2 regions of the Simplicispira sedimenti genome follow, and region 1 is predicted to be linked to the other one. Evidence: riboswitches for the same ligand, from Rfam matches in the RefSeq annotation. Region 1 holds a riboswitch; the other holds the start of a gene.
What was found. A riboswitch is a leader RNA that binds a small molecule or an ion and turns the genes downstream of it on or off. The one in region 1 is predicted to bind S-adenosylhomocysteine.

Region 1 (3,406 bases):
ACGCGCACGAAGGCGATGCGGTCGCGGTGGTTGCTGTCCATGTTGGCCTGCACCTTGAAGACCACACCCGAGAAACCCTCGTCCTCGGGCTGGATGGTCTTTTCCTCGCGCTGGCGGTTCACTTCCTGGTAGGCGATGCGCGGGCCCGGCGGGGGCGACATGTCCACCACGGCGTTGAGCACTTCCATGACACCGAAGTTGTTCACGCCCGAGCCGAAGAACACCGGCGTGAGCTTGGCCGCGAGGAACTGCTCGTGGCTCCATGTGGTGGAGGCGCCCACGGCCAGCTCCATGCTCTCCAGGGCGTCGTCGAAGGCCTGGCCAAAGCGCGCACGCAGCTTGTCGGACTCGGAGAGCGGGATCACCTCGAAATCCTGCGGGCGCTTCTCGCTGCCGGGCTCGAACACCGTCATGCTCTGCGTGCGCAGGTCGATGATGCCGCCGAACGACTTACCCTGTCCCACGGGCCAGGTCATGGGGCAGCAAGGCATGCCGAGCTCGCGCTCCACCTCGTCGAGGATGTCGAGCGGGTCGCGCACCTCGCGGTCCATCTTGTTGACGAAGGTGATGATGGGCGTGTCGCGCTGGCGGCAGACCTCGATCAGGCGGCGCGTCTGCGCCTCCACGCCGTTGGCGGCGTCGATCACCATCAGGGCCGAGTCCACGGCCGTGAGCACGCGGTAGGTGTCTTCGGAGAAGTCCTTGTGGCCGGGGGTGTCGAGCAGGTTGATGACGTGGTCGCGGTACTGCATCTGCATCACCGACGAGGCCACCGAGATGCCGCGCTGCTTCTCGATCTCCATCCAGTCCGAGGTGGCATGGCGACTGGCCTTGCGGCCCTTGACGGCGCCGGCGATCTGGATCGCGCCCGAGAACAGCAGCAGCTTTTCCGTCAGCGTCGTTTTACCCGCGTCGGGGTGGGAAATGATGGCAAAGGTGCGGCGGCGCCGGGTTTCGGGGGCGTAGGACACAAGGAATTCCAGAAGGGAGTGCGCAGGGGACAGGACGCCCCGGCAGGCGTGCGAAAACGACAATTTTACCGGGCAGGCATTGTCAGGCCTCTCCGTGGGGCGGGCGGCGCTTGCGGGCCTTTGCCTTTATAATCGGCGCCTATCCGAGGAGCGTTGCAGCGCCCCCAGCACTGGCGGGGCGTGAGGCTCGGATCTGTTTCGCAACGACGCTCATCCACTTTCCGCGTGGTGAGCTTTTCCCCTTCCCCCGGCGAGTGGTTTTTCAAACATGCTTTGGAGCAAACCATGAACGCACGCGTCAACGCCCCCTCTGCCGACTCCGCCATCGCCGACATCGGCCTGGCCGACTGGGGCCGCAAGGAAATCCGCATCGCCGAAACCGAGATGCCCGGCCTGATGGCCATCCGCGAGGAATTCGCCGCCAAGCAGCCCCTGAAGGGCGCGCGCATCACCGGTTCGCTGCACATGACCATCCAGACGGCCGTGCTGATCGAGACGCTCAAGGCCCTGGGCGCCGACGTGCGCTGGGCCTCGTGCAACATCTTCTCCACCCAGGACCACGCCGCCGCCGCGATTGCCGCCACCGGCACGCCGGTGTTTGCCATCAAGGGCGAGACCCTGGTGGACTACTGGGACTACACCCACCGCATCTTCGATTTCGGCCCCAAGGGCAGCGAAGGCGAAGGCCCGAACATGATCCTGGACGACGGCGGTGACGCCACGCTGCTGATGCACCTGGGCAAGCGCGCTGAAAAGGACGCCTCCGTGCTGGCCCACCCCGGCAGCGAGGAAGAGCGCATCCTGTTCGCCGCCATCCAGGCCAAGCTGGCCGAGGACAGCACCTGGTACAGCCGCAAGAGCGCCCAGATCATCGGCGTGACCGAAGAGACCACCACGGGCGTGCACCGCCTCAAGGAAATGTCGGCCAAGGGCACGCTGATGTTCCGCGCCATCAACGTGAACGACTCGGTCACCAAGAGCAAGTTCGACAACCTGTACGGCTGCCGCGAGTCGCTGGTGGACGGTATCAAGCGCGCCACCGACGTGATGATTGCCGGCAAGGTGGCCGTGGTGGCCGGTTACGGCGACGTGGGCAAGGGCTCGGCCCAGGCGCTGCGCGCGCTGTCGGCACAGGTCTGGGTGACCGAGATTGACCCCATCAACGCCCTGCAGGCCGCGATGGAAGGCTTCAAGGTCGTGACCATGGAATACGCCGCGCCACTAGCCGACATCTTCGTGACCACCACGGGCAACCGCGACGTCATTACCTTCGAGCACATGAAGGCGATGAAGGACCAGTCCATCGTCTGCAACATCGGCCACTTCGACAACGAGATCCAGGTCGCCAAGCTCGAAGAGCACTGCCAGTGGGAAGAGATCAAGCCGCAGGTGGACCATGTGATCTTCCCGGACGGCAAGCGCATCATCCTGCTGGCCAAGGGCCGCCTGGTGAACCTGGGCTGCGGCACGGGCCACCCGAGCTTCGTGATGTCCAACTCGTTCGCCAACCAGACCATCGCGCAGATCGAGCTGTTCACCCACAGCGACTACTACGAGAACGGCAAGGTCTATGTGCTGCCTAAGCACCTGGACGAAAAGGTGGCGCGTCTGCACCTGAAGAAGGTGGGTGCGATGCTGACCGAGCTGACGGACGAGCAGGCCGCCTACATCGGCGTGCCCAAGCAAGGGCCCTACAAGCCCGATACCTACCGTTATTGATTTATTTGCTATTGAATTGATAGCTGTCAGCGCCCGTAATCAGGGCGTTAAAGCCATTTTTTGCTTATGAAAACCCAGCGTGCCGATGTTCTTCTGGTGGAAAAAGGGCTGGCCAGCACCCGCTCGCAGGCCCAGCGGCTGATTGCCAGCGGGGTGCAATGGCGCCTGGGCGCACACGGCCCTTGGAGCCGGGTGGCCAAGAACGGCGAAGAGATCCCGGCCCAGGCCGAACTGCAACTGCAGGACGCGGCCGAGGCGCGCTTTGTCTCGCGCGGTGGCCTCAAGCTCGATGGTGCGCTCGAATCTCTGGGCCTGGCGGTGCAGGGACTGCAGTGCCTGGACGTGGGCCAGTCCACCGGCGGCTTCACGCACTGCCTGCTGGAGCGTGGGGCGCGCCGCGTGGTGGGCGTGGACGTGGGCCACGGCCAGTTGCACGCGCAGTTGCGCCAGGACCCGCGCGTGGTCTGCCTCGAAGGCATCAACGCCCGTGCGCTGACGCCCGAGGCGCTGCAGGCGGCCTGGGAGGACACCTGGTCCGAACCGGCCCCTGCGGCTGTGGAGGACGATGCCGAGCCCGAAAGCCCGTACCGTTGGATGAGCGGTGACGGCGAGGTGACCGACTACGACGACAGCGACGATGTGAGCGACGACGACGTGGAGGCCGACCTGGCGCGCGAGCGCGAAGACGCCGCGCCGCCCGCCGCTGCGGGCGCCCG
Region 2 (3,406 bases), on a different contig from region 1:
GGCGATCATCAGGTTGCGGTGCGTCTTGGAGTCGGCCGGCACGATGGTCCAGGGCGCCCAGGGCGTGTGGGTGGCAGCCAGCAACTGCTCGTAGGCGTGCTGGTACTGGGCCCACTGTTTGCGTGCATCGATGTCGCTCATCGCGAACTTCCAGTGCTTGGTGGGGTCGTCCAGGCGCTCCTGCAGGCGCTGGCGTTGTTCGTCGCGGCTGATGTGCAGCATGAACTTGAGCACGATGGTGCCGGTCTGGCTCAGCATGCGCTCGAAGTCATTGATATGGCCATAGCGCTGGTGCTGCTGCTCGGGCGTGATCCAGCCGTTGACCACGGGCACCAGCACGTCCTCGTAGTGGCTGCGGTTGAAGATGGTGATGTCGCCCGCCTGCGGCACCTGCTGGTGGATGCGCCAGAGGTAGTCGTGCGCGCGCTCGGCCTCGTTGGGGGCCTTCCAGCCCACGGTGTGCACGCCCAGCGCGCTCATGCGGCCGAACACGCCGCGGATGGTGCCGTCCTTGCCGGAGGTGTCCGTGCCCTGCAGGATCACCAGCAGCTTGTAGCGCTTGTCGGCGTAGAACAGGTTCTGCAGTTCGTCCAGTTCCAGCGCGAGCGATTCGACCAACGCCTTGTCCTGGTTCTTTTCGCCGGAGGAAAAGGGCTTGTCCGCCGGGTCGAAGTCCTGCAGCGACACCTCGCCCCGGTGCTTGCCGGTCTTGCGCCGCTCGGGCTGGCCGTCATTGCGCAGGTCCTGCGCAGAGCTGCCCACATCGGGCTGCCAGCGGCCCCAGCGCTTGGCCAGGTCTTTGTTGCGGCTTTCAAAAGGGGCTTGCATGCATGTCTCCTATGCCTGGGCTCTGAGGTTTGTCGCACAGCTTAACCGGGTGTGACAGGTTTGTGAATGCTATTATTTTTATAGCTGTTGGCGCACGTTTTTATTGCGCTGGAGCCCCGTTTCATTTGTGTCTTCCGCACTGCGGAGCGGGGTGAATAGGCCCAGTGGGTGGGCCGTGGCGCGGTACCATGCGCACCTGATGTCTTCTCCTGCCCTGATTGCCGGGCTGCAGGGCGTGCGCCGCCGTGTGGTCTATGTCTCCATTTACGAACTCATTGCCATTGCGGTGGTCACGGTGGGCCTGTCCCGCTACACCGGGCAGGACATGGGCCACTCGGGCGTGATGGCCGTGGTCTCCTCGGCGGTGGCCGTGGCCTGGAACATCCTCTTCAACACCTTGTTCGAGCGCTGGGAAGCACGCCAGGCTGTGCGCGGCCGCAGCCTGCGCCGGCGGGTGGCGCACGCCATCGGGTTCGAGGGCGGGCTGGTGTTCACCCTGGTGCCGCTGTTTGCCTGGTGGTTCGACATCAGCCTGTGGGAGGCGCTGCTCATGGACCTGGGCCTGATCGTGTTTTTCCTGTGCTACACCTTTGTGTTCAGTTGGGTGTTCGACAAGCTGTTCGGCTTGCCCGCATCGGCCCTGGGGTCTGCGGCGCTGGGCGCGGTGGAAAAGTAGCCGGTAAAATCCCGCCCTGCCCCCAAGGAGCGTTGCAGCAGATCCCCTGCCGGATCTGTCAGGCTTGGGGAATCCAGTCACCCGCAACGACGCTCACCTGTTCCGGGTTGTATTGCACAGGTGGGCTGCATGTCTGAAATTTCCCTTCCCCCCATGAAGCTGTCGGGCCTGGAGCCCGTCACCATCGGCGCGGATTCGCTGTTCGTCAACGTGGGCGAGCGTACCAACGTCACCGGCTCCAAGGCGTTCGCGCGCATGATCCTGGGCGGCCAGTTCGAGGAAGCCCTGGCCGTGGCCCGCCAGCAGGTGGAGAACGGCGCGCAGATCATCGACGTCAACATGGACGAAGCCATGCTCGACAGCAAGGCCGCCATGGTGCGCTTCCTCAACCTGATGGCCTCCGAGCCGGACATTGCCCGTTTGCCCGTCATGGTGGACAGTTCCAAGTGGGAGGTCATCGAGGCAGGATTGCGCTGCCTGCAGGGCAAGGGCATCGTCAACTCCATCTCCATGAAGGAAGGGGTGGAGGAGTTCAAGCGCCAGGCGCGCCTGGTCAAGCGCTACGGCGCGGCGGCCGTGGTCATGGCCTTTGACGAAAAAGGCCAGGCCGACACCTTCGCGCGCAAGACCGAGATCTGCGCGCGCGCCTACCGCATCCTGGTGGACGAGGTGGACTTCCCGCCCGAGGACATCATCTTCGACCCCAACATCTTTGCCATCGCCACGGGCATCGAGGAGCACGACAACTACGCGGTGGACTTCATCAACGCCACGCGCTGGATCAAGCAGAACCTGCCCGGCGCCAAGGTGTCGGGCGGTGTGTCCAACGTCAGTTTCAGCTTCCGCGGTAATGAGCCGGTGCGCGAGGCCATCCACACCGTGTTCCTGTACCACGCCATCCAGGCGGGCATGGACATGGGCATCGTCAACGCCGGCATGATCGGCGTGTACGACGAACTCGACCCGGTGCTGCGCGAGCGCGTTGAGGACGTGGTGCTGAACCGCCGCGCCGACGCGGGCGAGCGCCTGGTGGAAATTGCCGAAAGCGCCAAGGGCGCCGCCAAGGACGACAGCAAGCGCCTCGAATGGCGCAAGGCCCCCGTGCGCGAGCGCCTGTCGCACGCGCTGGTGCACGGCATCACCGAGTTCATCACCGAGGACACCGAGGAGGCCTACCGCGCCATCGTGGCTGACGGCGGCCGCCCGCTGCACGTGATCGAAGGCCCGCTGATGGACGGCATGAACATCGTGGGCGACCTCTTCGGCCAGGGCAAGATGTTCCTGCCGCAGGTGGTCAAGAGCGCGCGCGTGATGAAGCTGGCCGTGGCGCACCTCATCCCCTACATCGAAGAGGAAAAGCGCCAGGACGAGGCCGCCGGGCGCGACGTGCGCACCAAGGGCAAGATCGTCATCGCCACCGTCAAGGGCGACGTGCACGACATCGGCAAGAACATCGTCACCGTGGTCCTGCAGTGCAACAACTTCGAGGTCGTGAACATGGGCGTGATGGTGCCCTGCCACGAGATCCTGGCGCGCGCCAAGGCGGAAGGGGCCGACATCATCGGCCTGTCGGGCCTGATCACGCCCAGCCTCGAAGAGATGCAGTACGTGGCCGGCGAAATGCAGAAGGACGAGCATTTCCGCATCAAGAAGATCCCGCTGCTCATTGGCGGCGCCACCTGCTCGCGCGTGCACACCGCCGTGAAGATCGCGCCGCACTACGAAGGCCCCGTGGTCTATGTGCCCGACGCCTCGCGCAGCGTGGGCGTGGCGCAGAACCTGCTGGGCGACAACGCCGCCAGCTTTGTGCAGGAAGTGCAGGCCGACTACGACAAGGTGCGCAGCCAGCACGCCAACAAGAAGCAGGTGCCGCTGTGGCCGCTGGACAAGGCCCGCGCCAAT

Region 2: linked by a shared signal. The riboswitch ahead of metH (methionine synthase) and the one ahead of ahcY (adenosylhomocysteinase) in region 1 are both predicted to bind S-adenosylhomocysteine.

What each region holds. Positions count from the first base shown of each region.
Region 1 covers NZ_JAKVIJ010000009.1:61,752-65,157, forward strand. The annotation lists gene MJ602_RS11100 (peptide chain release factor 3) at 1-971, opposite strand, end outside; S-adenosyl-L-homocysteine riboswitch at 1,111-1,190, shown strand; gene ahcY (adenosylhomocysteinase) at 1,257-2,690, shown strand; gene MJ602_RS11110 (TlyA family RNA methyltransferase) at 2,757-3,406, shown strand, end outside.
Region 2 covers NZ_JAKVIJ010000001.1:487,429-490,834, forward strand. The annotation lists gene MJ602_RS02210 (PPK2 family polyphosphate kinase) at 1-828, opposite strand, end outside; gene MJ602_RS02215 (PACE efflux transporter) at 1,055-1,504, shown strand; S-adenosyl-L-homocysteine riboswitch at 1,523-1,606, shown strand; gene metH (methionine synthase) at 1,634-3,406, shown strand, end outside.